Regions from separate parts of the Arthrobacter sp. StoSoilA2 genome, predicted to be linked through region 4. Evidence: riboswitches for the same ligand, from Rfam matches in the RefSeq annotation. Region 4 holds a riboswitch; each other region holds the start of a gene.

Region 1 (7,779 bases), 680 kb from region 4:
GCCCGGTCCGTCCAGAGCGATGCCCAACAGCGGCTTACGGCGTCCAGAACTGCGTCTGCTCCCACTACGTTCAGGAAAGTGTCCTGCTGCCCGGCGAAACTCGCGAAGGGCAAGTCCTCGGCCGTGGCTGAGGACCTCACTGCGACGGGGGCAGCGTCTCCCAACCTCCGATACGCCGCCCGTACCGACTCAGCGACGTCGGTGGGAACTCCGGCGTCGAGCACCAAGGATCTTGCCCGGGCGGCGAGCCTATTCAGTTCGTCAAGGTCCGAAGCTCCGGCCTCCTGCAGAAGTGCGAAGATCTCCTCCATTCCAATCGCAGAAAGGGCGTACCGGTAGGCCGACGTTGTAAGGCAAAAGCCCGGCGGCACAGGAAGTCGGGCGGCATTCAGCTCGCCGAGATTGGCGGCCTTGCCGCCTACCTCGGGGAGCATGTCCGCCCGGATGTCCGCAATATCCCGAATGAAGACTTGCCCGTTTACATCCGGGCCCGCGCTGTCTTCCTGCCTATGCTTCCCGGGCTGCTGGTTATCCATGGACGGTTCGCGCCATGGCCCTAAGCCGCGCCGAGCATGGGTCCGAATTTGGGCCGGTCTGCAAGCCGCGGATCCTCGCGGTCCGGAACAACGAGGACCGGCCCCTTGGCGTGATGGAGCACGCCATCAGAGGTGGAACCAAGGAGCATGCCCGCGAAACCACCCCGGCCCCGCGTACCCAGGACAACCAGCTCCACGCCCCGGCTGGCCTCAACCAACACGTCCACTGGTGAGCCGTCCCTAAGGTCCGTTTCCACGGGCAGCTGCGGGAAGTGGCTGCGGAGCCAGGCGACGCCTGCATCCAATTGGACTTTGATATCCGCGAACAGGGCATCGCGATCCAACGGTGCCGGCACCCAGGCCAAGGAGCCGCTGTACTGCGGGACTGCGCAGATGACGCGGAGTTTGGCCCCCATCCGCTGGGCTTGTTCGGCTGCCTCGAGAACGGCGACGCGGGCCTGCTCCGAACCGTCCACACCCACGGCGACGACGTTTTCCACCGTTCGCGGCCCGGCCTTGGCGTGCTCAGCCTTGATGTGCTTGTCCTCGGTGTTCTCGCCCAAACGATCGGCGCAATACAGCGGGACCGTTACGGTGGGGCATTTTGCGTGGGCCGGCAAGGCGCTGCTGACCGAGCCCAGGAGACGCCCGACAAAGCCACCACGGCCACGGCTGCCAAACACGAGGAGTGCAGCGTTCGCAGAGAGGTCAAGGAGGACACCCGCGGCATCCCCATTCTCCACTGACGCATCGACGTCAATGTTGTAGCTTGAGACCTTATCCATGGCTTGCTTGACGATTGCTTCCGCGCCCTCGCGGATCACGGAATCGTCCACGGTGGCGTATCCGCCGTCGAGGCCGGACGCTGCGAAGATGGGCACCGAATAAGCCGTGACTATATGCAGGGGAAGTTGGCGCCGTTCCGCCTCACGCGCAGCCCATACAAGGGCGCATTGACCATGCTCGGAACCGTCCACTCCGACGACGATTCCACCAGGCGCCACAGCCTGGTCCCCGCCGTCCCGTGGTTCTTCAATGTGTCTGCCGTGCTGGTCCATGGGGCCCGCCTCTCCACCTACTGCTTGATGTTCCGGCCATTCTGCCAGAGGTTCTCCATACCGGTGATCCTTTGCTGGCGCGCAACCAATAGCCGGGGCCGAAGAAACCCTCGGGGTTCTCCTTCCAATGCCCACTATTCTCGGTTGGCAATGCCGAATCAAGGCGACTTTGGGCTATGTGGATAACGGTCCGGGCTCGGTTTCCGGCACGCTCACCACGCGCCGGGTTGCGCTGCGGATGAACATCCAAAACACGCTGTCGCCGAGGCTATCCATGGCAGAAAAAGTTCGGTAGTGTTCGAGTCACCGAATGGCCGGCAAAGGTGTCCCAGGACACAACCCGGCCATTTATTTGCGGCCGCTTGGGGAACTCGGACGCGATCCAGCGCGCTGCCGAAAGGCACACACGTCAAGGAGGAACCCAAGCAGTGTCACTCACTCCTGATTCCGTCACGGAACGGACTACCACCGTGGTGATCGGCACCGGCCTCTCCGGCCTGGCTGTTGCCAGCGAGCTCAGCCGCTACGGCGTCGGTTCCATCGTGCTGGATGGCTTTGGTTCTTTATCGACCACCGGACCAGCGGTCCACACGGGAATGCTCCAGCGCTGCGACGCAGCAGACCCCGCGGCAATGCAGGAGCGCAACGAGATCCTGCGCCATTTGCGCAACTACGCCGCCAGCCATCACTTGGATGTCCGCACCACCACACGCGCTGTCCGGCTGGACTTCCTGGGTGGCGACTCGTCGTTGCAGCTTGGATACGGACCCGTCGCAAGCCTGACCACGGGCAGTCTGAGGGCTGGGATGAGCGTCTATGGCCCCCTTGAATCCACCCCACGTCAATGGGCCGTGCATACAGCCAGCGGGGTTCTCCTGGCAGACCACATCGTGGTGACGCGCTGCGCCCAGAGCCAGCTGCGCCGAATGCTTGCCGATCTGGGAATCGCCATAGGCCAGAACCTCGTGGCAGCCATGCGTGCAGTCGGGATGCACTTGGTGGGCGTTGGGGAACTTATTACACCCACGCCCAAGGAAGTACTACGGCAAGCCAAGGCAGTGGGGCAAGCGATCTCATCCAAGGTGGCCCTCCCCGCCGGGCCGGGCATCGCCCTCGCGTAGAACCTGACCTGGAGCCTTTACCTGGAACCCTGCGCGTAGATACCTGGCAGAGAACCCTGGCCTTGAAACGATCGAGCCAACCAAAGCATGTTCCTAAAAAGAACAAAAATTAACCCAAAAGGCCGGCGCCTCCGAAGACATTTGTCCTCGAAAGCACCGGCCTCTGAGTTGGAGCGTGAAGCTTAGGCGCCAGCGCGTACGTACGTGATGGGGCCGGTTGCGGTGAGCCAGCTGATCGGGTGGATGCCCGTCTGGTTGCCGTTGATGCCACCGCTGATAGCCTGGCCGTTGCCGATGTAGATGGCTACGTGGCCGGACTGGACGATCATGTCACCGGGCTGGGGGTCGCTGACAACCTTGCCGTAGTTCAGGAACTGCATGGGTGCGAGGTCGCCAACCGGGATACCTGCGGAGCCGAGGGCCCGTTCCACCATCGCGGTGCAATCCTGCATGATGCCGATCTGGGCGTAAGCCGAGGCGACCATGGCAGCGTTGATGCCACCAACAGCCGGAGCTGCAGCAGGCGCGGATGCCACGGGGGCGGTAGCCGTAGTGGTTGCAGCGGCCTGGACGGTAGCAGTTGCGGGAGCCTTCTTGGCCGCCGGAGCCGGAGCAACAGGAGCCGGCTTTTCAATGACGGGAGCCGCTACGGAAGCAACCGCGGGGCGCTCGAAGTTGATGGTGGCCGTCGATGCGGCCGTAACAACCTTGGTGGGACCCTCGGTGACGGTCTCGGCGACAGTTGCAGGGCTGGAGTCGCGCTGAACAGGGGTCTCTGCTGCGTGGGCAGCGATGGAGCCCGTGAGGACCAGGCCTGAAGCTGCTGCGATGACAGCGGCTTGGCGACCTGCGCCGGATGCGTTGCTGGCAACAGCCTTGGAGATGGAGATGAACGGATTAGGACGTACGCTGTCCGCCTTACGACGGCCGCGAAGAATGCGTGAAGACATGAAAGAGCCTCTCCCGATGCCTGCGAGGTTAGCTGTCGGATTCGGATGGGAGTCACCCGGCCACTATCCCCCGCTGTGCAGCGGAAGCTTCGTGACTTCACCCCAAGGCGCGCTCTGAAAGCGGGCCAAAATGGGTTCCCCGTCTCTGCCGTAGGTTTGTCTGCGAACGGATTCCGGACTGCGGCAGAGCTAGGCAATCAGACCGGAATGCCCGTTACGTGGAACAGGCACAGGTACAACCGTACGGGAAGATCACCCCAAAGTCACATTTACGTAACGAGCAGTTCGTTTTTGGCGTGTCGCAGTAACCGTTTCGAGATCTTCGCAAGTATGTAGAAAACCCCGCTATTCCGGGGAATTTTCGCCATCCGGGTCGTTGGGGGCCGCTAGCTTCTTCCGGGCTGTAACAGCGAGGAAGATCACGAGACCGATCGCCACCACAGCGAGGCCAATGATGCTCCAGGGGAAGGGCTGGGAAGCTGCCGGAGCCGCCTGAGTATTTTCCGTACCGGGGGCCGCTGTGCCCGCCGTCGGAACAGCCGCCGAAGCCGGGGAGGAGGCACCTGCCGAGCCGCTCGCCGTCGTCGTGCTTGTGCCGGAAACTGTGAACTTGAAGTTTCCCTCGATCGGGTGGGAGTCTGAACTGACCACACGCCACACCACGGTGTATTCGCCGGCTGGAGCGCCCTGACGCAGCTTCTGGACAGCCCTGTTGTCGATGATTTCCACTGCGCCATCTGCCCAGTTTTCGCCCCCGGCGGTGACGGTCACGCCGGAACCGATGGCCAGTGGCTGGTTGTTGAACGTGATGGATACCGACGCCGGCACTTCAGCCACCCGGGCACCGTTGGCCGGAGTTGTTGATTCGGCGACGTCGTGCGCGGAGGCCGGAGCAGCTCCAAGCAGCAACGCGGAAGCGAAAGCAAGAGCGGCTACGACGGCGGCCAGAAGCGGGCGGATGGTACGCATGGGGCGGTTTCTCCTAGTGTTGGCTTCCTTACAGACTAGGCGAACCGTTCCAGCACCCCACATTGGCGGGCATAGGATTTGAGAGCAAACTCCCCCGATCCCCGGAGACCTTCATGCTTAAACAAGGTTCTGCAATCGACCGCTACTTCAAGATCTCCGAGCGCGGGTCCACATACTCGCGGGAAATCCGCGGCGGCTTCGCGACCTTCTTCGCCATGAGCTACATCGTGGTGCTGAACCCGCTGATCCTCTCCGGGGCAGACTCGAGCGGAGCATCGCTCGGCTTCACGGCCGTAGCGGCAACCACTGCCTTCGTTGCGGGCATCCTCACGATCCTCATGGGCGCCTGGGCGAAGCACCCCTTCGCCGTGGCAACGGGCCTGGGAGTGAACGCATTCGTCGCCGTAACGGTTGCCTCCCACCCGGAACTGACCTGGCCGGACATGATGGGGCTGGTGGTGCTTTCGGGTGTCACCATGCTCATCCTGGTACTCACCGGATTCCGCACCGCCGTTTTCAGGGCCGTCCCGGAAGCGCTCAAGACGGCAATCGTGGTGGGCATTGGCCTGTTCATCGCCTTGATCGGGCTGGTCAACGCTGGTTTTGTCCGACGCATCCCGGATGCCGCCGGCACCACGGTCCCGCTGGGCCTTGGCGTGGATGGCAAGCTGATGGGCTGGCCGACGTTGGTGTTCGCTGTCGGCCTGGTCCTGACCATTGCGTTGGTGGTGCGAAAGGTCCGCGGGGCAATCCTGATCGGCATCGTGGTGTCCACCGCCCTGGCCGCCATCCTCGAATTCACGCTTCACATTGGTCCCAGCTTCGACGGTAAGAACGTCAACCCGCGTGGCTGGTCACTGGTGGCGCCGACGCTTTCCGAATGGGGCGCCCCGGACCTCTCCCTGATCGGCAAAGCCAACCCCTTCGGAGCTTTTGAACACCTCGGTTTCGTGGCTGCTGCGCTGTTGGCGTTCGTGATCCTCCTCAGCATCTTCTTCGACGCCATGGGCACTATGGTGGGCCTGGCCAACGAGGCAGGAACCGTGGACGAAGACGGCAACATTCCCAATGTGGACCGCGTCCTGCAGGTTGATGCCCTGGGCGCAATCGTCGGTGGCGGAGCCTCCGTTTCGTCCAACCAGATCTTCGTTGAATCGGGCGCGGGCATTGGCGAGGGCGCCCGCACCGGTCTCGCCTCCATTGTCACGGGCCTGCTCTTCCTGGTGGCCATGTTCTTCACGCCGCTCATCAACCTGGTCCCGTTCGAAGCCGTGGCTCCTGCGCTTGTGGTGGTGGGCTTCATGATGGTGTCCCAGGTTGGCAAGATCGACTGGCAGGACTGGGGCGTTGGCATTCCCGCCTTCCTGACTATCGCCCTGATGCCATTCACGTACTCCATTGCCAACGGCCTGGGCGCAGGCTTCATCTCCTACGTCCTGATCCGCACTTTCCAGGGCCGTGCCCGTGAAGTCCACCCCCTGATGTGGGCAGTGGCGGCTGCGTTCCTGCTGTTCTTTGGCATCGGAACTGTGGAGGAGTTGTTGGGCGTCAAGTAGCGATGTCCGGCATCCCGGACACTGCAGCACGCTGCAGCTGTTTTTTGGCCCGCTGGTGGGGTGTGCTTAAAGCATGGCTCCAAACACCAGCACCAACCCTTCCGTAGACGTCCTTCCCACACCATGGACCGGCCGCTTTGACGGCGACGGCGACGAACATCGCCGCTGGTGGCAGGTCGTCCAGCCCCTTACTTCCCCGGCCATTCCCGGCGCCTCGCGTCCCGCCGTCGTGCTGGGTTTCTGCAGCGACGCCGGAGTGCGGCGCAACAAGGGCCGTGCGGGTGCCTCCGCGGCTCCGGCCGCCATCCGCTCGGCGCTGGCTCCGCTGGCTTTCCACCTGGACCGTGACGTGTTCGACGCCGGCGACGTGGTTGTGGAGGACGACTCACTGGAAGAAGGCCAGCAGCGCGCCGGACGCGCCGTCTCGGAACTGCTCGACGCCGGAAACCTCACCGTGATGCTGGGCGGCGGCCACGAGACGGCATTTGCCAGCTACCTTGGCGTTGCCGGATCCAATGCGGTGCGCAGCGGAAAGCGCTTGGGTGTCTTGAACCTGGATGCCCACTTTGACCTGCGCGACGAGCCGACCCCGAGCTCCGGGACTCCATTCCTGCAGATGGCGCAGGAAGAAACCGCCGCCGGACGCGAACTGAGGTACGCCGTCGTCGGAATCTCGGAGCCCAACAACACGCGCACGCTCTTTGACACCGCTGACCGCCTGGGCGTGAAGTACTTGCTGGACGAGGACTGTTCCGCGGAGCGCGTCGAGACGTTCGTAGCCGATTTCGTGGCTGGAATCGATGTGCTGTACTTGACGATCGACCTGGACGTCCTGCCTGCTTCGGTGGCGCCCGGCGTCAGTGCCCCCGCCGCGTTTGGGGTGCCGCTGTCCGTGATCAGTGCCGTTTGCCGTCAAGTAGCGGCAAGCGGGACGCTGTTGCACCTGGACGTTGCCGAATTGAACCCGGAGTTCGATATTGATGGACGAACTGCGAAAGTGGCAGCAAGGCTGGTAAACACGCTGTTGGCATAGAGGCCTGTTCCCGGTCCCTGTCCTGCGTTTAGCCTGAGGGGAAGGGAAGGACGGCGATGGGCGCAACTCCTGTGCAGGACAAGTGGGCCTGGGTGGCAGGACCCGTTGCGGTCGCTTTGGGCCTTGCCGCACACGTCGTTTCCGGTGGGGGCGCCCCGGCGATGCCCGTTCTTCTGGGCTTCGTTGCCCTCTCGGCCTTGGCCGCTCAGCTGGTTGCCCGCTGGATCCATGGGCCCATCCTGTTGCTGCTGCTGTCCGGCGTGGCACAGCAATTGCTGTTCTTCGGTTTCGAGGCTTTGGGGGGTTCATTTTCCGGGGTCGGGTTCCTTGACCATCTGCACGGGCAGCCCCAGCAACCCGTGGCGGTTCCTGTGGACGGTCAGCCGGCTTCAGGGGAACTGCATGCTGGTGACCTGATGCTCTACACCCACGCAGCTGCCGCCATTCTCACCCTCGTGGTGGCCGCGGGCGTTTCGAGGCTGGCCAGACCAAGGGCAACGTTCCGTAGCTTTTCGGTAGCCGGGCCTCCGCGAGATGGCAGTTAATGCCAATGTCT
Region 2 (7,779 bases), 1.4 Mb from region 4:
GATCACGCCCAGGTTCTGGTGCACTATCAATTGGAGCTTGCAAAGCGGGCTGGCCGCAAAGTGGACCGGGTGATCCTGGGCATCAGTGAGCCGTTCCAGGTTATCCGGCAACTGGCGGGCGCCTACAGGCAATCGAAAGTGGCAGCCCAGGCCGCAGCCGTGGATCCGCCCCTGGGGGAATTGGTGGAGAGCCGGGCGGTGGGCGTGTATCAACTCTTCGATCGTCTTCAGGCGCCGGGCGGTTGGGATGACACGGGTTCCGTTCATTTCCGGACGTTGGAGGACCAGGACAAGAACGGCGAACTCCTGCCCGTGCTGGAACTGCTCTATGACAACGACAGCTCAGTGCAGGACGTCGCAGCGAAACTTCATCTGCACAGGAGCAGCATCTACAACCGCCTTGGCCGGATCCGCCAACTCATCGGAGCTGATCCGTTGAGCGGGGCCATCAGGCTCGAGTTGCACGCTGCACTGAAGGCACAGCGCTGGGCTTCGCGGCCCCGGATCTAGCGAATATCCAGGGTTTCAGGCCGCCAAGTGTTTTGGGCCGCCGAGTGTTGTAGAACGTGTGCTGCGGAACGGCCGGAATTGGACAGTCCTCCAGGCGTCACTTACGCTGAGAAAACGGTTTCTGACGAATTCTTAGGAGCACTGTGGGCGGCGTTGTGTCGGGGATCCTCATCGTCGCCTCGGTCATCGCGGTGGGTTACTTCGCCGCCCGCTACAAAGTGCTGGCCCCGGATGTACAAAGCGCACTGACCCGGACGGCTTTCTACATCACCAATCCTGCACTGCTGTTCACGGTGGTAGGTGGAAGCGACATTCGTGCCGCCTTCGGCGTCGACGCCCCTCTTGCGCTCCTGTCAGCAACCGTCATAGGCCTTCTCTATTGTTTGCTGAGCTTTCTGTTCTTCCGGCGGCCGGTCGCGGAAACGGCGGTTGGTGCCATGGCAAGCAGTTATGCCAACGCGAACAACATCGGTATTCCTGTTTCCCTGTATGCAGTGGGCACGGCGCAGCACGTTGCTCCAGTCCTTCTGGTTCAACTCCTGATCATGGCGCCCTTCTACCTGAGCGTCCTGGGCGTGGCGGGCGGCACAAGAATCTCGTGGAAACGGATGCTGTTGCAGCCTTTCTCCAATCCCATGATTATCGCCTCGGGCCTGGGGGTGGTGATGGCCCTGACCGGGTGGGAGGCTCCGGAGCTCGTTCAGAGACCCATCGATATGCTGGCCGGCGCGGCCGTCCCCATGGTTCTGCTGGCTTTTGGCATGTCGCTGGCTGGCAAGGCGCCGCTCCAAAAGGGCGATGGCCGCGTGGAGACCGTAGTTGCCACCACCTTGAAGGTGGCTGGCATGCCAGTGGTGGTCTGGGCGCTGGGGCGCTTCGTGTTCGGCTTGGAGGGTCAGCACCTCTTGGCCAGCGTCATCATGGCCGCACTGCCAACCGCACAGAACGTCTTCCTATTCGCTTCTCCCTACGGACGCGGGATGACAATGGCCCGGGATGTCATCCTCTGTACAACAGTCCTGTGCATCGGGGCGTTGGTTATGGTTGCGTGGCTGCTTGGATAGAAGCGATCGAGGCCGGGAAAAAGCGACACACGAAACAAAAGAGGCAGGCACCCGGGTGGAGCAGTTCAGGGTCGGGTGCCCGCCTCATCTTGTTGTCGTGATTCCGGTTCCTGTGATTCCTTAGGCCCGGCGCAACCGCTGGCAGCTCCAGCGGCCCATCCGATTGCGGAAGGTGGCAGTGCGGCTGCTGCTGCAGTACCGGCCATGCCATCCGACGTGCGCGCTGGTCCTGGGAAGCCGCGTGCTCATTTCAAGATCCCTGTGGCGCCGTCAAGTATGCCGTCCAGGTCCAGGGGTGAATCGCTGGACGGTGTGGTGGTGCTGGGACTGCCGGTCGGCTTTGGCTTTGGCGCCGGAGCCTGTGTTGGAGTGGGTGCCGGAGTAGGTGCCGGAGTGCCGGTGGGGGTCGGCGTCGTCGTGGCAGGTGGGGTGGTGACCGTGTCCGACGGAACCGGGCTCGGGGCCGGCTGGGTTGGAACAGGAGTTGTCACGCCCGGGACGGGAACAACAGCCGACGGGACTGCCGAAGGCACCCAAACAGGATCCGCGAGTGACACTTGCGGAGTCGGAAGGGACGACGACGGCGCCTGGTCGGGTGCCTCTCCTGACGACTGCGTTGCTACGGTTGCCGGCTTTCCGGCCTCGCTGGTGGCCGACGACGCGGAGGCGCTGGCGTATGACGAGCTGGGTGCAGGGGTAGCCGAAGTTGACTGCCTGCTGTCGCTACCCGTCTTTGCGTCGCTTGCTTCCTGGGCCGGCGTTTCCTGCCCGAAGAAGGGAAGCTCGAAGGCCTGGCTCATGGTGCCAACGGTCAATACCAAGCCCAAGGCCCCAGCGACGACCGCCATGCGCTGGCCCATTGTTTTGACCGATGCGGCCTTGGTGAGCACGGCGTGTGGTTCATGGCTGAAGGATGACCCACCCAAGGACGAAGCTCCCAGGGACGAAGCTCCGAAGGCAGGGGCGCCGCCTGCCGGGGTTTCGCCAGCAGTTGCCGCCTTTCGGGCCGTACCGCTCCCGGATTCCTGTGCGCGAAGGGCTTTCCGGCTTGCGAGACCAGAGGCGGCGGTCGCGGCTGCGGCAAGCTGTGCGGGGCTCTTAGCCTGAACGATCGGGATGGCAGCGGTGGCAGGTTCGGGATTCGCTGCGGGTTCGGGCGCGACCGGTTCGGGCGCCTGAACGGTCGGGATGGCAGCGGTGGCAGGTTCGGGATTCGCTGCGGGTTCGGGCGCGACGGGTTCGGGCGCCTGAACAGCTGGAATCGCAGCAGTTGCCGGCTCAACGGGAGCAGGGTCCGCCGGAGCAGAGTCCGCTGTTGCAGAATCCGCTGGTGCTGTTTCTGCTGGAGCAGTTTCAGTGGGGACTGTCTCAGCAGAAATAGCTGCCTGGGCTGCCCGTTCACGCTCTGCCGCCCGAGCGGCCGCGCGCGTGGTGGGTGCCGCCGTTTGGGGATTGGAAGCAGAAGCGGGAATAGAAGCAGTGGCGGGTTCCGGCGTCGCGCCTGCTAAACCTGCTTCTGCTTCCGGCGTGCTGGTGGAGGATCCGCTGGGTTGGGCCCGACGGCGTCCGGTTGGCTGGGTACGCTCGCGCGCTATTTGGGCGCGGCGCGGCTGATCCATGGTTGGGGACATGGTGGTTGCCTCTCAACGCCTGCGAGGTTAGCTGTCGGGTTCGGACGAGGCCGTCCGGCCGCACATGGCGGCTTCACCCCAAGGGCCTAGGGAAAAATCAGGCCCGGGAACTCTGGGTCCCCCGTCTCTGCCGCGGGTCTGGCGGATTCCGGTTTGCGGCAGAGCTCGGCGTCAACCCGGAAGCGGCCCAGCGGAGATGAGGGTCGCTCTTCGACGGTACATGAGCGGCATAGCAAAGTCACATTAATGTAACGGGCGGGACGCCTTCCGGCTCGAAGGCCCGTTAGGACTTAGGCTCCGGGGCCGGAGCCGGGGCTGGCAGCTCGTACTGGATCCTTTGGACTTGGTGTGCGTAATGGGTCTCGGGTCGGAAAATTTCGTCGGCCACACCAAGCATCCCACCCGTGGCGCCGCGCCGGACTTTACCCTTGCTGTTCTGGCGCAAGACCCAGAACCAAAGGGCCGCAATGAGGGCAGGTGCTGCCAGCACTGCCACTAGTACGGCCAAGATATCCATGGCCCAAGACTAGCTTCCGCCGCGGGCGGCAGGTAGAACATAGTCGTATGGACCTCCCAGTGATGCCGCCCATTTCGCCCATGCTTGCCAAGTCTGTTCCTTCGATCCCTGATGTGGGCCATTTTGAGCCAAAGTGGGACGGGTTCAGGACCATCGTTTTCAAAGATGGCGATGAGATCATCCTGGGTAGCCGAAACGAACGTCCTATGACACGGTATTTCCCTGAGCTGGTGGAAGCCCTTCGGAAGAATCTCCCGGACAAATGCGTGATCGACGGCGAGATCGTCCTCATAACCGGGAACAGGCTCGACTTCGAGGGTCTTCAGCAGCGCATCCATCCCGCCGACAGTCGTGTGCGGATGCTGGCCGAAAGCACCCCGTCCTCCTTCATCGGATTCGACGTCCTAGCCCTGGGAGACGAGAACCTCATGGACAAGCCGTTTTCCGAGCGTCGCGCCGCCTTGGAGAAGGCACTGGCCAAGGCTGAGGCGCCCGTTTACGTAACACCGGCGGTGACGGACATTGATCAAGCACAGGAGTGGTTCGTGCAGCTCGAAGGTGCTGGGCTTGACGGCATACTTTCCAAACCGCTCGAGGGGACGTATCAACCGAATAAGCGCGTCATGTTCAAAACCAAGCATGAACGGACCGCGGACTGCGTGGTGGCCGGATTCCGCTGGCATAAAACGGGAAAGGTTGTCGGGTCGATGCTGCTTGGGCTGTATAACGACGCCGGTCAGCTGCAGCACGTGGGGGTGGTGGCTTCATTTCCCATGGCCAAGCGCGAAAGCCTGGTGGCTGAACTTGAGCCATACCAGACGGAGTTCAGCGAGCATCCTTGGGGTCAGTGGGCCGACCAAGGAGATGCCGCCGCTACTGGTTCCCGGATGCCGGGCGCGCAAAGCCGGTGGAGCGGCGGCAAGGACTTCTCCTTTGTTCCCCTTCGGCCCGAGCTCGTCATCGAGGTTGCCTATGACTACATGGAAGGCGACCGGTTCCGGCACACCACCCAGTTTCGTCGATGGCGGCCGGACCGGACTCCGGAGAGCTGTACCTATTCGCAGCTGGAGGAGCCAGCTGATTATGACCTCGGGGAGATACTGAGTCTGCCGTAACCGGAGTTGCCCCCGCTAATACGTTGCTGGGCCGCTGATACGTTGCTGGCCATCGACGGGATAGCGGCTTGGGGACGAGCTACTCTTCGTGTCCTTGGTCGCTGCTCATGCTGCCCTCCGCGGGTGGGGTTTCGCCCGGCGGTACGCCGCCTCCAGGCTCAAGTCCCGTGACGTTGCCGTCCAGGGGATCGGGGTTGGCGGAAGCTGCAGGATCGTCGTCCTCGTCCTGGCGCATGTCGGGATCCGTGTGGACATCGTCGGTGTCGCCGGCAGTGACGCCAGCGGTGTCGCCTGTCGTGTCGGCTGGCTCGGCGTCGCCGGAAACTCCGAAGGTCCGGGGATCGTCCTCAGGGTCATAGCTGGTCATGGTCACCCTTCCTAAGCAAACTTACTATTGTGCTTGCCCGGCCAGCCTAGTCTCCAGATCGCAAACCCAACAAGGGGCACCCACGCCGGGTTCCGCCGTCGTGCATCAGTGCTTGCATCAGTGCCTAACTCTGGCGGGAGGTGGCAGCGACGAAGCTCATGATGGCGTCGGCCACGGCCTTCGGCCGCATGTGTTGGGCGACGTGTCCAACTCCGGGGATTTCAACGAGGCGCCCTTGGGGCACCGCGCGGGAGAGCTTAAGCGCCCACTCCGGCCCGGCCACATGATCGCGGCTCCCTCGAAGCACCAGCACGGGAGTCCGGACTTTGGCCAACTGCTTCTCGGTCGGGTACTTCATCATTACCGGCAACTCGGTGAGGTACCAGCGGGGCCCGCATTGCAGGTAGTCCGTGATCACGATCCAGTTGGACGATGGGCTTTCGCGGAGAAGGCCATCCAGGAACAGGGCAAGCGACTGCCGCCCCACGTTCTTGTGGCGTGAGTCAACCACGGGACCCATGAGGACAAGATGCAAGGCGCGTTCAGGCGCATGGAGGGCCGCTTCAATGGCGAACTGCACGCCCATCGAGTGTCCTACCAGGATGTACGACTCGATGCCGCAGGCCTTCAGTGCTTCTGCGATGAACGCGCCGTAGTCTTCCACGGACAGTTGCCGCCCGGGCTTGGGAGTACCCGCAAAACCTGGAAGGTCCAGCGAGAAGGTGGGTGCGCCCGCTGCCAGGACGCCGTGAAGGCGCGCAAGGTAGCGGTGCGAGACGCCGATGCCGTGGATAAGGATGTAAGCGGGCTGCGCGCTCCCATGCGTCCCCGGAGGAGGCGAGCCCTCCGTCCAGAGAATCCGACCACCTAGACCGCGGGCCTCGACGTCGGCAGACAGCAGCGTGCTCCGCTTGCTTCGGCGCCCCGTCAAGGCCGGGCCTGTTCCAGGAATACCGGAGCCCCGGGGCCGGTTAGCTCGTCCTCAGACACTGGCCGTCCGGAAACAGCGAGAAGCAGGGAAATGGCCGGTCCTTGAACCTCCGAGCCGTCGCCGTGCTGGAAGTCGGTGTCCGTAGCAACCAGTCGCCAGCCCGCGGCTATCTCCTTGCCGCCGCCGATCCTTGTTGTTGTCTTGACCTGGTAAGCAAGAGCCAACGCGACCTGCCCGGCCGGATAGTTGCGTGTCATGCCAAGGGGGCGCCGGATGTCTTCGCCATGGACGAACGCTTCCACCAATCGTGTGGCAATCCCCGCCGGTGGTCCCGATGTCCGGGACACTACAGCGCGCAGCGCCGTCAGTGTGCCGCCGGGATCCTTGGCCTTTTCGCGTTCCACCCCCACGGCGTTGTCGCGGTCGAAGTCGAAGCGGGCTTCAATCATTCGCTTGAGGAAGCCCAAACGGGTGGTCTTTGCGCTGTCCACAACGTGCGCCAGTACGTCATGGATGTCCCAGCCCGGGCAAAGTGAAGGCGTCTCCCAGAGTGGCTCGGGGAGCGGTTCCAGATCCTGGATCAGCGCACGACGTTCATCGTGCACGGCGGGCCAAACGACGGAGCGGGAAGTCGAAGCCATACCGCTATTGAAACAGCCCTGGTTCGGGTTTGGGGCTCTTCGACCCGCCCGCATGCTAATCCCGGGTGGCGTCGTCCGATTCGGCGGGGTCGCCGGCGGCGCGCGAAGCGTCGGGGGCGGCGGCAGCGTCAGCCGCGTCCCGGCGTCGGGCGATCTTGGATTCTGTCCACATGGCGACCGCGACGAACGCGACGCACGCGAACATGAAGGTGGCTACGAAGTTCAATCCCATGGCCGATCCCAAGGGTGCGGCAAGGGCCATTGCGGCCACCCCGGCCACGATATGCCACCCTTTGAAATTGCCCACCAAACAAGCGTAACCCCGGGGTAATCAGGTGCTGGCCCGTTGGCTGGGATCGTTGCTTGATCCTTATCACTCCGACGCTTTTAGTCGCTGCGTGCGTCATTTCCGGTGTCATCGCGGCCATTGTCTTCGCCTTTATCTCCCACGGAGGTCTCGGCCTGCTTGCGCTTCTGGGTTTCAAGCCACTCCATGATCGCAGCCTGGCGGATTCGCCGGTGCGTGCCGCGGTATTCGACTGGGATTTCTCCGCGGTCGGTCATATTGCGCAGGTAGGTGTGTGAGATGCCTGCGAGCTCCGCGGCCTGGGAGGTCGTGAGCATTTCCTCCACGCTGCTGACCGTGACGGTTTCGCCGCGGCCCAGCCTCGCAAGAAGATCGACGACGGCGTCCCTCGCCTGGTCGGGGAGGCGGTGGACCGTGCCATCGACGAACACGGTGATGTCGTTGCTGTCCTGGAGGGAGCGTGCCAGGTTCCGGGCGTCGTCGGCCGGGAGGCCAGCTGTAACGCGGGGAGCTATCAATGCCATGGCAGAAGCCTAGCGCGGTGCCGGCTTTGTGGCTGCGCGGGACGAGGCTTGTGGCTGCGGGGGACGAGGGAGCTAGCCCGATTCGATGCTTCGCTGCGTGCAAGACGGTAGGAGTCGTCTTCTGCGCAGCGAGTCGTCGAATCGGGCGGTGGCGGCGCAAAAGAAACCCGTT
Region 3 (7,779 bases), 230 kb from region 4:
AGCACCAGCCACGGAACCACAGCAACAAATGTTGATTCCGGTCCCACCAGCAGGAGCGCTGATCCCACTGTGGCACCAACCACGGTGGTGGTTCCCAGGATCGCGACCCTGCGGGCCTGTCCTTTGAGTTCCCTGCGATAGCCCCAAACGCCACCCACATAACCCGGGAAGGCTGCCACCGTGTTGATGACGTTGGCCGCGACGGGCGGGTAGCCCAGCGCGAGCAGGGTTGGAAAGGTCACCAGCGACCCGCCACCTGCAACCGCGTTTATTGCGCCGGCAGCTGTGCCGGCCAAAGCCATAAGGGCTACAGACCCAATGTCCATGACCACCTCCCACACTCAGCGTACGCATTGCATGCAATGAATGCAATAGCTGTTTTCGCATGCCTTGTATACTTAGGTCATGAGTTCAGACGCGGCAGGAACAGGATCAGCACGCTCAACCTACGACGTCCTGTGGGCCAGATTTCTCGACGGCACCTACACCGCCGGGGACCGCCTTCCGGAGGCATCGATAGCAGAGGAATTGGGAGTCAGCCGCACACCCGTAAGGGAAGCGCTGAGCCGCATGCTTGCCGAAGGCCTGCTCACGCCCGCAGCTCGCGGCGTAGTAGTTGCAGGTTTGGACCACGACGCCAAACGCCGCCTGTTTGATCTGCGACGCAATCTTGAAGGATTCGCAGCCGAACTGACAGCCGCGCGGGCCCGCGATGGACAGATCGCTCCTGCCTGGTTCGCGCGGCTGAACGACGCAGCAACGGGGTTCGCGAAAGCCATTGAAAGCGGTGACGTACGGGAGTCAACGCGAATCAACAGGCAGTTCCACGACCTGATCGTCGAAGCCAGTGGTAACGAATTCCTGGCCGATGCGCATCGCCGGGCCATAGCCAGGCTTGCGGTTTCTACAGCAGCGAATCTCGGCAAGGATGACTGGGCGCACAAGGCCGCCGAACAACACGTAGAAATTGCCCGGGCAATTGCAGACGGAGACGTAGCGTCTGCCCGCTCACTTTCGGAAGCCCACATAAGTGACGCCCAAAAGGTGGCGGATCTGGCGGCCTAAGGACGCCGGGGGATCACACAGCCCGGCGGGAAAGTCAGCGCCGCGGCACCTTGAAGTGCGTCAGACGAGCGTCCTGCCCATCCAGCTCCGCCCATGGCTTCTCAGTCTCCATCACCGTCAAAGCACTGGTTGGGAACCGTGTGGCGGCATCCATGTAGGCATCATGGTCCGAGTCGCGCGAAGCAAGATGCATGGCCAGGTCCTGGACACCGGGCATGTGCGAGATCACCATCAAGGTGGTGACAGTGTCCGGGACATGGTTGATCACGGTCAACATCCGGTTTGCCGAGGCAGCGTACAAGCCGTCCTCGAGCTTGGGCGTCGGGGCTTTGTCCCCCAACTCATCGCACACCCACGTGCAGGTTTGGCGGGTCCTCAGCGCAGACGAGCACAGAATGAAGTCTGGAACTACCCCATGCTTGAGCAACCATCGCCCAGCCAGCGGAGCTTCACGGTGTCCGCGTTCCTCGAGGGGACGTTCATGGTCCGGGACCCCCATGGGCCAATCCGCTTTGGCGTGGCGCATGATCACAAGGCGCCTGATGTGATGGTCACTCATTCCACAACCTTAGCGCCGCGAAGGCACATGCTCACTGGCCCCGAAAGCTCGAAAGCGTCCAACCGAAGAGAGGGCGCTGCAGCGCAGCGGGGGCGCTGCAGCGCAGCGGGGCATCCCGAAAGCGCCGTTGTTGCGTGAGGTACGAGCAGGCGCCGAGGGATCGTCCCGCGAAAGCGAAAGCGCCCGCCCTTTACAGGACAGGCGCTTTCGCGGAAGCAATAGCTAGATCGAGTATTCCGGAGCGGCCCAGACGATGACCTCAGGGTGCTCGTAGAAGCGGTAGCCCTGGCCACGCACGGTGCGTACGGTGTTGGCGAGGCGGCCCAGCTTGGAGCGGAGGCGGCGGATGTGGACGTCGATGGTGCGCTCGTTGGGCACTTCTTCGGCGTTGCGCCACAGGCCCTCAAGCAGTTCGTCGCGGCCAACCGTGCGGGTGCCGTTTTCGACGAGGTAGTTGAGGAGCTCAAATTCCTTGAACGTCAGGTTCAGCGACTCACCGTCGAGGTGGACTTCGCGGCGGGCGAGGTCGATCAACACGCCGGAGGGGCGGGCTTCCTGCTGCGGTGCCGGGCGTGAAGCCTCGGTGCGCTGGCGGGCGGCGACCGTGGGGTCACCGAAGGTGGAACGTACGACGTCGAGCGCGGAGCCGGGTGCCCCGGCGGGTGCGACGGCGACTGCAGCGTAGCTCTCAGCGCCGGTGACCAGGGACTGGGCGTAGGCCCGGATTTCCTGGGCGAGCTTGGCAATGGAGGTGCCAGCCGCTGCTGCAGTTTCTTCGTCAATGCCCATGTAGAGCACGAAGCCGCGGGCCACGTTGTCGTTGGCAACGGGACGGAGGCGGTCAGACTGCGCAATGACGGGAGTAGGCGCCGTCATGGGTGCTGGCTCATTGGTGGGAACTGCCCGCAACTGGCCGTAGGAGTTGGGGTTGTAGCCCTGGGGCACGTAGCCGGGAGCCTGCTGGCCGTTGCCTTGGGTGGCGGGGGCGTAGCCGGGGCGGTTGCCGAAGCCGGGGCGGAGGCCTGCGTTGGAAGCGGCCTTGTTGGCGTTTCGGACGGAGATGTGGACGTAACCGGATGCAACTGACATGGAGTGATTACCTCAAAAGTGAATAGCCGTCATCGCGGCTTCGAATGCTGGTTGTCCCCGCAATGAGTTTGGGGAAGGGCGCCCAACGCTGGGCTAGGGGGCGAATGCCTGAAACTTCTTCGGGGTGGAAAGTTAGGCTTGCATTCGACAACAGCGGGTCTCGTCGCCAGCGGGTGTGCTGGACCAGATTGCTGCGGCTGCAGGTGCTGTTGAGTTCTTGTTCACATTGGAAGTGTGCAACGTAACAATGGCAACACGCAAGTAACAAAGCGTGAAACCGTCCACATTTTGAGACAAGAGGGTCTATTGTGCCGCAGATCACAATTCTTCCCCCACCGAAAATGAACGTCATTTCATTCGGTCTCGATGAGAAATATTCGGCTTATCGTGAATTTTCTTCGGCAGATAGTGCATGATGACCTCCCTGATTCCCATGAGGGGCAAAAGGACGGAATCTCAAGATCTGAAACACTTGCTGTCCAATCGCAACCTGCTCCAAGCTCGAATTTTTCCCTCAAAATCTGCTACAAGCCGTAGAAGGCGAGTATTCACTGCAGCACTCCCGCAACGCCTGCCATTGAACTCCCACGTGGCTAGTGTTGACCTCACAGCATCCTCACAGGACCGGCAAAGCTTCGACAAACCAGCAGAATGGAGAGTTGTCACATGGCATCCCCGCACTCCATGACGAACAACCTTCCCCAGCTTTCCCACCCGGACGGCTCCCCCATCCGAGCCTTGGTGGTGGACGACGAACCGAGTCTCGCTGAGCTCATGAGCATGGGCCTTCGCATGGCAGGCTGGTCCGTAGCGGTGGCAGCCGATGGACCGGAAGCTGTGAAGCTTGCCAAGGACTTCCGCCCCGACGTGCTGGTGCTGGACGTGATGCTTCCAGGATTCGACGGCGTCGAGGTCCTCAACCGGATCCGCGCCTTCGCGCCGGAAGTGCCCGCACTGTTCCTCACGGCCAAGGACGCTGTCCAGGACCGCATCGTTGGCCTGGCCGCCGGCGGGGACGACTACGTCACCAAGCCCTTCAGCATGGAGGAGGTTCTCCTGCGCCTGCACCGTCTCGTACAACGCTCGGGCGTTGCGGCCATGGATACCGCGGAACTGGTAGTGGGTGATCTCACCCTCAACGTGGACACACGGGAGGTTTCGCGCGCCGGCGAGGACATCCAGCTCACGGCAACGCAGTTTGAGCTTCTTCGTTATCTCATGGAGAACCCCAAGCGGGTGGTCAGCAAGTCACAGATCCTTGACCGCGTCTGGGACTATGACTTCGGCGGGCAGGCCAACATCGTGGAACTGTACATTTCCTACCTGCGCAAGAAAATCGAAGCCAACCACCCGCCAATGATCCACACCATCCGTGGCGCTGGCTACGTCATCAAGCCTGCGGACTGAATCTTGTCCACCTCTTCCGGAGTAGCCCGCAAGACCCAGCGGAACTGGCTCAATCCCTCCACCTGGCATCTGCGCACGCGGTTGGTCCTGGTGGCGATGGCATTGCTGGTGGCGATTTGCGGTGCAGTTGGAGTGGTTAGTTACGCCTCCATGGACATGTACTTCAACAAACAGCTCGACAAGCAGTTGGAGCAGGCATCAGGCCGCGCGAATGACTTCGGCAGGCCGCCGTCGAACTTTCCCTCCAGCGGTCGGCCGGATCCGCTGGAGGCCCGTGGCCAAGGCGCCGGGACACTTAACGCGAGGATCGATGGTTCCACGGTCATCAACTCGGGCTTCCTCAACGCAAACGGTCGCCGCGTCGCACTCTCGGCAGAAGACAAGCAGATCCTGCTATCGCTCCCCCGCGACAACCGGCCCGTAGACCGTTCATTGTCCAACGGCGACTATCGGCTGGTGGCAGTTGAGACCAACTACGGCGATGTGATTGCGACAGGCCTGCCGTTGGCTGACAAGCAAAATGCCGAGGCCTCGCTGGTATGGACCATGGTGTTTGTTTCACTTGGCGGCCTGGTGCTGATCGGCCTCGCCGGCACCGTCATCATCCGCCGGACCATGCGGCCACTGGAGCAACTCTCGGAGGTTGCAACGAAAGTATCGCGCCTTCCCCTCGACGCCGGTGAGGTGGCACTCGCGGTGCGCGTACCGCCGTCGGCCGCTCATCCTGGAACTGAAGTTGGCAGCGTGGGCCACGCTTTGAACCAAATGCTCAACAACGTTTCCAGGGCCCTGGAAGCCCGTCAGGAGAGCGAAACCAAGGTCCGGCAGTTCGTTGCCGATGCCTCCCACGAACTTCGGACACCGCTGACCGCCATCCGTGGATACACCGAGCTGCTTCGTATGACGGAGAACTTCACGGAGGACGGCAGGAAGTCGCTGGCGCGGGTCCAGAGCCAGTCGGAACGGATGACCACGCTTGTGGAGGACCTGTTGTTGTTGGCGCGCCTGGATGAAGGCCAGCCGTTGAAGGTCACGGATGTGGACCTGACGCAGCTGGTGATCGAGACAGTCAGCGACGAAAAGGTGATGGCACCGGACCACATCTGGAAGCTACAACTCCCTGACGAGCCCATTACGGTGCGCGGGGACGCAACCCAGCTGCATCAGGTGCTGGCCAATCTGCTGTCCAACGCCCGCAAGCACACCGATCCAGGTACCACGGTGGTCGCAGGCGTCATGCTTTCCGCCGACGGTAGCGCGGTGGTCACCGTCACGGACAACGGGCCTGGTATTCCGACTGCTTTCCAGGGGCGAATCTTCTCGCGTTTTGCCCGGGCTGACGCGGCGAGATCGGGGTCGGAAGGGACCTCCGGATTGGGCTTGTCAATCGTCGAATCCATCGTCCAGGCGCATGGCGGCAGTGTGGAAGTAACGTCCCAGCCGGGACGCACGGAGTTCACTCTCCGACTCCCCGCAGCTTTGAACGAACGCATATAACGAATCAGGCAACATGACTCGCCGTGAACGTGATCTCTGTTACCCAAATGTGACTTAAGCCGAAACCTCCTGTACCTTCGAAAGGGTGGGTCGCCCCTAACTGGCCCACACCCGGGATGCGCCGAGCTCTGCCACTTCCCGGAGTTCCGTTCTCATTCGAGGCAGAGACGGGGGACCCAGAGTCTCCGGGCACAGTACTTTCCTTGCCCTTGGGGTGAAGCCGCAGCTACGCGCGCGGCCGGATGACCTCATCCGAACCCGACAGCTAACTCCGCAGGCGCTGAGAGGTAATCACACATGTCTGAATTCAACGATCAGACGCGCCCTTCCGCGCGTCACCGTGACGATCACAACGCTCCCCTGACGAAGTCGCAAACCGTTCTGAAGAACGCTGCACGCCGCGGCAAGACCGGGCAACGAATGTCCGTTGTTGCAGGAGTCGTTGCCGCAGCATTGGGCGTCGCATCGCTTGGCCAGGCCGCAAACGCCGCATTCAATCTCCCCGAAACGAGCCGGGCGTCCGAGACGCAGGCTACCGCCCAGGCCAGCAACAAAACAGCTGAAATCTCAGCGTCCTTGGATGCTGCTGCCAAGAAGGGCGCTGCAGACAGGGCCGCTGCAGACCAGGCAGCTGCGGCACAAGCCGCCGCCGAAAAGGCTGCGGCCGAGAAAGCCGCCGCCGACCAGGCAGCTGCCGCACAGGCCGCCGCCGAAAAGGCTGCCGCTGATGCAGCCGCCAAGCAGGCTGCCGATGCCGCCGCTGCTGCAGCCGCAGCCGCAGCCGCCACTCCCAAGGCCGTGGACGATCCCGCCGCTGCCAAGGCATACGCCGCCAGCATCCTCGCCAACTACGGCTGGGGTCCGGGTGAAATGACTGCCCTGAACACACTGTGGGAGAAGGAATCCAACTGGCGGACCACCGCGACCAACACCTCCAGTGGTGCCTACGGAATCGTGCAGTCATTGCCCGCTTCGAAGATGGCAACCGCAGGCGATGACTGGCTGACCAACTACCAGACCCAGATCAAGTGGGGCCTGAACTACATCAAGGAACGCTACGGCTCCCCCTCGGCGGCCCTTGCCTTCCACTTGGCCAACAACTGGTACTAAGCCGACTCAATAAGCAGGCTTGAGCCCACCCCAGCGGGCTCAAACCATGCAGGGCCCGATTGCCGCCCCGCTTTCCGCCGTTCGCAGCAGTACTGATGCGCCCGGGCGGGAGGCGGGGCGGTTTTCGCGTTAAATGTGCCTTCCGGGTTTCACACCCACTTGCACCTGACGTTGCGTCAGGACTTAGCGTTGTGCCCATGACGGGAACAACAGGATCCGGGCCGTGGAGCATCGGTGAGCTGGCCACAGCATGTGGTGTCAGCGTGCGGACGCTCCACCACTACGACGAGATCGGGCTGCTGTCCGCAAGCCAAAGGACATCGTCCGGTCATCGCAGGTATTCGGAGGGCGACCTACGCCGGCTATACCGGATCAGATCGCTTCAGATGCTGGGGCTTCCGCTCGCGGCCATCGGCAAGGCGCTGCAAGCGCCCGAGGATGATCTGGAGTCCCTTCGGGGCCTCCTCCAACAGCAGCTGGTCCATGTGCAGGAGCACGCCCGGCAACTCCAAGCGCTCCAAAACCGTTTGGGCGAGCTGTTGTCACGCATGGACGGACACGCCATGCCCACCCCTGAACAATTCATGTCAACGTTGGAGATGATTACCGTGCTCGAAAACAACTTCACAGCCGAACAACGCCAGCAACTCGCGGACAAGCGGGAAGAACTCGGCGCAGAAAAAGTCGAAGCTGCCAAGAAGCAGTGGGCTGCCCTTGTGGAAGAAGGACTGGCGCACGTCCAAGCCGACAGGCCCGTCACGGACCCCTCAGTCCAGGAATGGGTGCGCTCATGGGACGGCATAGGTTCCATGTTCCACTCCAGTGAGGACACCAAAGCCGCAGCACGTGCAACCTGGCAGGAAAACAGCCAGGCCATCAGCGCGGGACTGCCGTGGACCGCTGAGCAGCTGGGCGGGTTGATGGCATACCTGGAGAAGGCGCGCTCGGCCTTGTAACAGGACGCCTCTATGCTTCCGGTTCGGCCTCTGCCGCACCTCGAACGGCTGCGATGGAGGCAGCTACGTCACCTGCGTCCGTGGACCAGTTACTCA
Region 4 (7,779 bases):
CCCTCGGTCTGCTTTCCGATAAATGACTTATCGACCACCGTCCCCGGGTTCCGCTTCTCTTCCTCCAGGAGCAAGTGGCCCAGCGCCTGGAACAGAGCGAGGTCGCCACCGACCTTGATCTTGAGGAACTCATCGGCGATAGTAGTGCCGCCCCCGATCACGCCGTTGAGGGACTGGGGGTCCTTGAAGTTCAGCAGTCCCGCTTCCGGAAGCGGGTTCACGGCAACGATCTTTCCGCCGTTGTTCTTGCAGTCACGCAACGCGGACAGCATGCGGGGATGGTTGGTCCCCGGATTCTGGCCCACCACGAACACCAGTTCTGCGTGGTGGATGTCTTCCAGCGAAACAGTTCCCTTGCCGATTCCGATGGTCGGGTTCAGCGCGCTGCCCGAGGACTCATGGCACATGTTGGAGCAGTCCGGCAGGTTGTTGGTGCCCAGGCTGCGGGCAAACAACTGGTACATGAACGCGGTCTCATTGGCCGTCCGGCCGGAGGTGTAGAAAACACAGCGATCGGGCGTGGTGGCATTGATATGCTCCCCGATCAATGCAAAGGCATCAGTCCAACTGATCGGGGAATAGTGGGTATCCCCCGGTTTGAGGACGACGGGCTCGGCGATCCGTCCTTGGCTTCCCAACCAGTATTCGGTCTTGTCTTCAAGATCTGCGATGGAATGTGCCGCCCAGAATTCGGCCCCCACCGTCCGCGTGGTGCTTTCCTCAGCGATTGCCTTGGCGCCGTTCTCGCAGAATTCAGCGGGACTCCGGCGTCCCGTGATGGATTCCGGCCAGGCGCAGCCCGGGCAATCAAAGCCGTCATGCTGGTTAACCCTGAGCATGGAGCGGACCGTGCGGGCTACTCCTGCCTGGGAGTAGCCCCTCTCAAGGGCGACAGTGACAGCCTTGAGGCCTGCCGCAGCTTTCTTGGGCGGGTGGATTTGCAGGTCATCTTCATTGATGTCCTGTTCGGGAGCATGCCTGTTCATGGGTCCATCATTGCAAGCCCGGGCACCCCGTTACCACCTGCGTCCATCCGGGGACCTTCAGGATTCCAGCGCGCTCCAGTCAACGGGACCGGAAGGGGCCTTCTTTTGTTGCCGGGCCGGCGCCTTTCGTTTCCCTTCACCCGCTTTGGGCGTGGGCAGAGGTTTGCCCCAAGGCAAGGGAAAGGCGGGGACCAACTCCCCCATCTGGACACCGTGTGGCGGGACCACCAGGACGCCATCCGCTCCTGCCAGCCCGCGCATCATCCCAGGACCTGCGTGCTGCGCGGGCGATGCCAATCCGTAGACCAGTTTGAAAGGCATCAGGCGCGTCCGTCCAGGATCGGCGTCGATCATTGCACCGCTGGGAACCTCACCAACGTCCTCCAGCTTCCCGTGGCCGAGCGCTGCGAGCAGCGGCCCCCCAACCGTGAAGAGCGCCATCATGGCGGCAAGCGGATTCCCGGGCAGGCCCAGCACGAAGCGCCCGTCCGGAAGCTCCGCCAATACGGCAGGGTGCCCCGGACGCATGGCAATGCCATCGATCAGCAGCCGGCCACCCAGTTCAGCCACGGCTCTCCTGAAATGGTCCGTCCCGGAGCGTCCGGTCCCGCCCGTAGTAATAACGACGTCGGCCGGCGGCTCCGCTGTGGCATATGGTTCTGCGGGTTCAGGCTCGGTGTCCTGCAAAGCCGCAAGCCAGTCGTCGTAATTGTCGCCTACCTTAAGTTGCTCCCCTGGAATGCCACCCAGGAGTTCGACGACGGCACCAAGTTGGGGTCCGAAGGTATCGCGGACCTTGCCCGGTAAGGGAACGCCCTGCGTCACAACTTCCGAGCCCGTCAGGAGGAACCGAACCAAGGGTTTCCCCAGGACCTCCAGCTCATCCAGGCCGGCCAGGGCAGCCAAGGCAATGTGCGCAGGATTGAGGATGGTTCCGGCTTTGAGCAGCACATCCCCCTCTGCAGCTTCTTCGGCAGCCTTGCGTATGTGCTGGCCATTGCGGGGCTCCCCCGGCTTCGCTGCCCCGCCAAGCGCAAGGATCGGAAGGCCGTCGTCGTCGGTGGTAATGACCCCGCTCTCGGTGCGCAAAACAGCCTTGGCGCCTGGCGGAATGAGTCCCCCGGTAACGATGGGACTGGCCTGGTGGGGAGCAAGCCTGTGTCCGGGCTCAACAAGAATCCAAGGACCTGTTCCGTTGACGGCCCAGCCGTCCATGGCGGAGGACGCATAGTGCGGCATGTCCTGTACGGCGACCGCGTCCGAGGCAAGCGTCCTTCCCAAGGCGGCCTTCAGTGGCACCGGGCTTGGCGGGATCGGAGCAGCGACGTCGAAGGCGCGCTGCCGGGCCTCATGCCATGTGTGTGCCGCGTGGTGGCCCTGTCCGGGGGCCTCGGTCATTCCGCCTCAGTCCCGGGCTCCAGGTATTGCTTGGCAACCTGGCGGGCCAGGTCAAGGGCTGCGCTCATGGCGGTGTCGTCCGCCGCCTGGCCGATTCCCCTGGCCATACCAGCAGCGTAACCGGCGATGAACGTAGTCAGGGGCGCGGCAGGCCGCACCACGGAGTGGGCGGCAACTCCTGCCACTGCGAGGACTTCATTGATATCCACGTCAACGCCCTCAAGCTCAAAGGCCTGCAACAGTGTGCGGCACCAGTCCTCGAGCGTCTCTTCCTGGCTCTTCATGTCCGCCTCCTGCTCGTTGTGTATGCCCAGGGCCGCAGCGTCCTCCCATGTGTCCACATCATCAGTAGATCCATCGGGAACAGTAACGGCCAGCAGGTTCAGCCTAGCAAGCAGCCGGAACACTGAAGAGTTCGTTAACCCCGAAGTTGCAGAAGCTGCGGAAACTTCCCGTTCCAAAGCCCGGGTGCTGTAAACCCCCAGGAGGGGCTGTTGCCGGCCATCGGCTGAAACGGCCATGGCGCCCTCCACTTCGGGGTGCGCACGCAATTCTTCCCACAGGGGCGCAATGCCCCTGGCGGCGTGCGGCATGTCGCAAGCCAGGACGAGCGTCCATGGCGCTGGGCTGACTGCCTGCCGAAGAGCGGCCGCCTCATGAAGGGCCGCCAGACCGGCAGCAATCGCAGCGGCAGGGCCAGCAAAGGCCGGCTCCTCCCGGGCACTAAGAACTCCAGCAGGCAGGACATCGCCGATACCAGAGGTGTCCGGACCAACCACAACCACCGCGGAGGCTCCGCGTGCGGCCTGCAGGGCATGCGAAAGGAGGCTGGCGCCGTCGAACGTTAATCCGGGCTTGGGCACGCCACCGAGGCGGGTGGCCCTGCCACCCGCCAGAATCACAGCGTTGAACTCCATCCGCCCAGAGTACCCGGACGGCGGGAGGGCAACAGAAATCGATCAGGCGGCGGATTCCGGCAACAGGAACGGGTCCCAGTCCGGCGCAGGTTTCTCGAGTTCTTTGATCTGCCACATGGTTCCTGTGGGCACGCCGGGTTTGAAACGAAGTTTCCAACCCATCTCGGCGAGCGTGTGGTCACTCTTGGCGTTGTTGCATTTCAAACACGCCGCAACCAGGTTTTCCCAGGAATCCGCGCCGCCCCTGGATTTGGGGTGGACGTGGTCTATGGTGTGGGCTGTTTTCCCGCAGTAGGCGCAGCGATGGCCGTCGCGGCGGAGTACCCCGCGGCGGCTCACGGCGGTGATCCTGTTGTACCGGGGCCGGATGTAGCGGTTGAGAAGGATCACGGATGGTCGTCCGAGAATCTCCTGTGGCCCGACGACAGGCTCGTCGCCTTCGGCCACTACGCTAGCTTTTCCAGTCAGCACAAGGACCAGCGCCCGGCGGAAGGTTACTACCGCCAGCGGTTCATATCCAGCATTCAGAACGAGTGTGCGCATGCACGTACCTCTTCACGGCCGCACCCGTCAGGGGCACGAGGGCCGGCTGCCCTCTGCTTGTACGGGCTGTGGATCGACAACACAAGGGTAAGCACTTGTATGCCGTATCAACGAATTTTTCTGTCGTTTCGGCTGTGGTGTTGGCGAAAATTCATGCGCGGGACACCTTGCAGAGGACGCGCACATTCCCTGAGGCCACGGAATCGGACTTGCGCCCCCCGGATTTGGGTGTCGGCAGCCCGCTTCTCTTGCTGTCACGAAAACTGGTGGTTAAAGCAGAACACCCCGCCGGCCTGAGCCTACGGGGTGTTCCGCAAAGTAAGTGATCAGCCGTTGACGCGGATGAAAACTGGGCCGGAGCCAACGTTCACGCTGAACAGTGCCGTGGTGGATCCGTTCCATCCACCGTGGACTGCCATGCCGTTGCCGACGTAAACCGCGATGTGGGCCATTCCGCCATAGCCGCCGTTGGCGTAGTAAGCGAGATCGCCGGGCTGGGCTTCAGCTGCACTGACCGTGCGGCCGAGGGAGAGATAGCCGGCCGGCCAGTCGTGGAAGTGAATACCGACCGCGGCCAGCGAGTTGGTCACCAGCATGGTGCAGTCCTGTGTGACGCCGAGCTGTGCGTAGGCCGCTGCAGCGATAGCTGCACCGAGGCCGCTGGATGCAGCGGGCGCCTTGGCTGCGGACGCGTCAGCGTTGACCGCCAAAGTTGCGGTGCCACCGGCAGCCGGAGCTTCCTTGGCAGCCGCCTTCTGGACGACGGGAGCCGGGGCTTCCTCAGTCTTGACCACCGGGCGCTCATAGGAGATGGCAACGCTGGAATCAGCAGCAATGGTGGCCTGGGCAACCGACTGCACGTCAAGCGTGGAGGCAGACGTAGATTCCCGCTGAACGTTGGTGTCCGCAGCATTTGCAGCGACTCCGCTGGTCAGGACAAGGCCCGACGCAGCTGCGATCACTGCTGCCTGACGGCCAACGCCACCGGCGTTGTCGCTGACAGCCTTGGCAATGACGGCAAGTGAGCTGGTCTTGGGGGCCTCAGCTCTATGCCGTGCAACCTTGTTTGCACTGGTCATGATTACTCTCTTTTCGTAGCCGCGCACGCTGGGACCGCACGCGGGTTATGGGCTGCCAGCACTTGGGGGGCATGCTGGCTTACCCCGAATGGGATTTCCTAGCGGAGGGTGTAGAACGAGGATGTGCCTGTGGAGGCCACGGAGTGCAGGAGCGTGCCCTGGCTGGGGTTCAAAGCGCTGATCATCATGCCGTTGCCGACGTAGATGCCCACGTGGGCTCCGCCGTTCTGAACGACGAGGTCGCCAGGGGCAGGGGTGCTGGTGGGGGTCATGATCGTCCAGGCATTGACGCGGGGGATGCTGATGCCGGCCTGGGCGTAAACCCACTGGGTAAATCCGGAGCAGTCCCAGCCGTTGGGGGAAGTGCCGCCCCAAACGTAGGGGTGGCCGATGCCGGTGTAGGCAATTGCTGCAAGTCCGGAGGCTGCCGCGCTTGAAGCAGCATCCTTGGCCTTGGAGGACAGGGCACCGAGGGTGCTGTTCGCTTGGTCTTCGGTCGACGTGCGCTGGGAGGCCCGCTGAACCTTGGGAGCTTCCTTGGTGACCACAACGGGGCTTTCGAAGGAAACCGTTGCGGTGGGCTCCGCGGTAACAACTGCGGTGGCGACCAACTGCTGGGTGCTGGAAGATTCCGACTTCGAAACGTCGGTGTCAGCGGCCTGGGCCGGGAGTCCAACACTGAGAACGAGCCCCGAGGCTGCGGCCAGAACGGCGGCTTGGCGGCCTACGGTGCCTGCATTGGTTGAGACAGCCTTGGAAAGGGTGTTCAACGGGTTCGTGCGAACCAATTCGGCGCGATGGCGCGCAGGGGTAGTGCGTGATGACACGAAGGTAGCCTCTCCCAATGCCTGCGAGGTGAGCTGTCGGATTCGGATGGGAGTCATCCGGCCGCGCGGCTTCAAGGAAGCTTTTGCGACTTAACCCCAAGGTCTTCTGACTCGAAGACCAAAATTGGTTCCCCCGCCCCTGCCAGACGATTTTTGCGAACGGACCTCGAGTGGTGGCAGAGCTAGGCAATCCACTCAAGTGCACCGGCCCCCTAAAAAGCCGATGCGCTTTAGACGGTACAACAGATGTTCGTGAATGTCACATTCAGGTCACGGGGCGTGTCATGGATGCGAGAGACAACCATCAAATTGCTCAGAGCCAGCCCATGGGATCTACGACTTCGCCGTTTACCTGGACCTCGAAGTGGAGGTGGCAGCCGGTAGATGCTCCTGTGGTGCCACTCAGCGCGACGGTATCGCCGCGGCTGACAGTCTGCCCCACCTTGACGTTGAAGGACGACAGGTGGTTGTACGTGGTCTCAAGGCCGTTGCCGTGATCAATCACAACGCGATTGCCTCCGCCGTACTCATGCCACCCGGCGAACGTGACCTTGCCTGCAGCGGCGGCGTGGACGGCGGTTCCGCACTGGGCCACGAAGTCCTGGCCACGGTGGAAGTCACCGGTGCCGCCGGTAAGGGGGCTGACGCGGTAGCCAAACGGCGATGCCGTGACCAGCTTGTCCAGAGGACTTCCCAAGGTGCCAAGTGAGGAAGCACGCTGAATGCTCCCCGCTGACTGGGCGCTCAACAGCTGCTTGAGCTTGCCGTCCGGGTCAGCGGCTGTGGCCACTGCGGCACGACTGAAATCGATTTTGGCAGAGGCTGCTGCAGAAACTTCGGGCTGGCTGCCACCGGGCACGGAGAGCGCCGCCTCGGTCTGGCCCGATTCCGACGTGGCCATGACGGGGCTTGTGGCAGGCAGACCTACAGTCAGGGCAAGTCCGGTGGCTGCAAGCGCGACACCGGCCTTCTGCCCTACACCACTGGCTGACGCGAAGTCGGCTACCTGGCGCAACGGGCTCTTACGGCGGCGCACCTGACGCGGGGTGTCGCGTGGCCGGATCTCCATTGCGGCGCGGGCTGGCCGCAGCTCAGCAGTGGGGCCGGACGCACGGCGACGGCCCCTGACGTTCTGCGATGTCAAACTCTGTTCCTCTCTGGAAAGCCTGCGAAGTTAGCTGTCGGATTCGGGTCAGAGAGTTCAAAGACCCGGTCCGCACGAAGCGCAAACGGCACACAGGTATCCCCGGAAGGACTTGCGTTAGTAGGCACTTCTGCTGCGGACTTCACCCCAAGGCTGCTTCTTTAGGCAGCCGCTTGTGGTTCCCCCGCCTCTGCCAGTAGTTGATGACACACCTGATCTGCTGGCAGAGCTCGGCTCCAGATCAGGTAACGCTTTGGTATCGGCGCTAGTAGATAACTATAGGTGATTAAAGCCCGCAGTAATAAATTCGTTATCTTTCCAAAACGACCGTGTTGCGGGTGCTCCATATCATCAGTCGCGGAAAGCCGCAGGTCACACGCGCGCCAACCACCACAAAGTGAGATCCGACACTCCCGTGGTCAGGGCAAGTCAGAGTCAGCTGACGGCGACGAAGACGTGCGCAGCGACCTCGGGAGGCAACTCCAGTGCTCCTTCAATGCCCGGAACGCGGACGGAGATGTACTCCCCCACCCGTTCCAAGGAGACGGTTGCGCCAGGACGAATTCCGCCTTCATCGAGCTGGGTGAGGAGCTCGGGCTCAACCTGGATGGGTTCAGCAAGCCGGCTGACCACTACACGCGAATCGGCAGCGTACCCGTCCATCGCATGCAGCAGGTTCACGTCCACGCGGGAAAGAGGCTTGTTGGCGAGGCCGCCAAGGGCTTCCAAGCCCGGAATAGGATTGCCATATGGTGACTCTGTGGGGTGCTCCAACAACTCATAGAGCCGCCGTTCCACCCGTTCGCTCATGACGTGTTCCCAGCGACATGCTTCGTCATGAACGTATGCCCAGTCCAGACCAATGACGTCCGCCAGGAGCCTCTC

Evidence for each region. Region 4 has a riboswitch for cyclic di-AMP ahead of LDN82_RS04945 (C40 family peptidase). Riboswitches for the same ligand answer to the same signal wherever they lie in the genome.
Region 1: it holds a riboswitch for cyclic di-AMP, as region 4 does, so the genes downstream of both, LDN82_RS01800 (NlpC/P60 family protein) here and LDN82_RS04945 (C40 family peptidase) in region 4, are expected to answer to the same signal.
Region 2: it holds a riboswitch for cyclic di-AMP, as region 4 does, so the genes downstream of both, LDN82_RS20845 (hypothetical protein) here and LDN82_RS04945 (C40 family peptidase) in region 4, are expected to answer to the same signal.
Region 3: it holds a riboswitch for cyclic di-AMP, as region 4 does, so the genes downstream of both, LDN82_RS03960 (hypothetical protein) here and LDN82_RS04945 (C40 family peptidase) in region 4, are expected to answer to the same signal.

The regions. Positions count from the first base shown of each region.
Region 1 is NZ_AP024643.1:366,354-374,132, reverse strand. It holds gene LDN82_RS01815 (PEP/pyruvate-binding domain-containing protein) at 1-536, opposite strand, end outside; gene LDN82_RS01810 (universal stress protein) at 557-1,594, opposite strand; gene LDN82_RS01805 (FAD-binding protein) at 2,023-2,715, shown strand; gene LDN82_RS01800 (NlpC/P60 family protein) at 2,898-3,665, opposite strand; cyclic di-AMP (ydaO/yuaA leader) riboswitch at 3,669-3,861, opposite strand; gene LDN82_RS01795 (copper resistance CopC family protein) at 4,011-4,634, opposite strand; gene LDN82_RS01790 (NCS2 family permease) at 4,748-6,190, shown strand; gene hutG (formimidoylglutamase) at 6,264-7,223, shown strand; gene LDN82_RS01780 (hypothetical protein) at 7,280-7,768, shown strand.
Region 2 is NZ_AP024643.1:4,563,585-4,571,363, reverse strand. It holds gene LDN82_RS20855 (helix-turn-helix domain-containing protein) at 1-510, shown strand, start outside; gene LDN82_RS20850 (AEC family transporter) at 654-1,574, shown strand; gene LDN82_RS20845 (hypothetical protein) at 1,820-3,205, opposite strand; cyclic di-AMP (ydaO/yuaA leader) riboswitch at 3,208-3,359, opposite strand; gene LDN82_RS20840 (hypothetical protein) at 3,489-3,722, opposite strand; gene LDN82_RS20835 (ATP-dependent DNA ligase) at 3,770-4,837, shown strand; gene LDN82_RS20830 (DUF6480 family protein) at 4,917-5,204, opposite strand; gene LDN82_RS20825 (alpha/beta hydrolase) at 5,329-6,135, opposite strand; gene LDN82_RS20820 (maleylpyruvate isomerase family mycothiol-dependent enzyme) at 6,132-6,776, opposite strand; gene LDN82_RS20815 (hypothetical protein) at 6,832-7,083, opposite strand; gene LDN82_RS20810 (helix-turn-helix domain-containing protein) at 7,164-7,607, opposite strand.
Region 3 is NZ_AP024643.1:821,743-829,521, reverse strand. It holds gene LDN82_RS03990 (sulfite exporter TauE/SafE family protein) at 1-326, opposite strand, end outside; gene LDN82_RS03985 (GntR family transcriptional regulator) at 406-1,065, shown strand; gene LDN82_RS03980 (histidine phosphatase family protein) at 1,100-1,624, opposite strand; gene LDN82_RS03975 (winged helix-turn-helix domain-containing protein) at 1,847-2,713, opposite strand; gene LDN82_RS03970 (response regulator transcription factor) at 3,380-4,120, shown strand; gene LDN82_RS03965 (HAMP domain-containing sensor histidine kinase) at 4,124-5,617, shown strand; cyclic di-AMP (ydaO/yuaA leader) riboswitch at 5,727-5,911, shown strand; gene LDN82_RS03960 (hypothetical protein) at 5,915-6,727, shown strand; gene LDN82_RS03955 (MerR family transcriptional regulator) at 6,925-7,683, shown strand; gene LDN82_RS03950 (pyridoxal-dependent decarboxylase) at 7,694-7,779, opposite strand, start outside.
Region 4 is NZ_AP024643.1:1,047,825-1,055,603, reverse strand. It holds gene LDN82_RS04970 (FdhF/YdeP family oxidoreductase) at 1-986, opposite strand, end outside; gene LDN82_RS04965 (molybdopterin molybdotransferase MoeA) at 1,044-2,384, opposite strand; gene LDN82_RS04960 (NTP transferase domain-containing protein) at 2,381-3,286, opposite strand; gene LDN82_RS04955 (HNH endonuclease) at 3,344-3,844, opposite strand; gene LDN82_RS04950 (NlpC/P60 family protein) at 4,171-4,923, opposite strand; gene LDN82_RS04945 (C40 family peptidase) at 5,022-5,750, opposite strand; cyclic di-AMP (ydaO/yuaA leader) riboswitch at 5,755-5,939, opposite strand; gene LDN82_RS04940 (M23 family metallopeptidase) at 6,064-6,894, opposite strand; cyclic di-AMP (ydaO/yuaA leader) riboswitch at 6,899-7,140, opposite strand; gene LDN82_RS04935 (metal-dependent transcriptional regulator) at 7,330-7,779, opposite strand, start outside.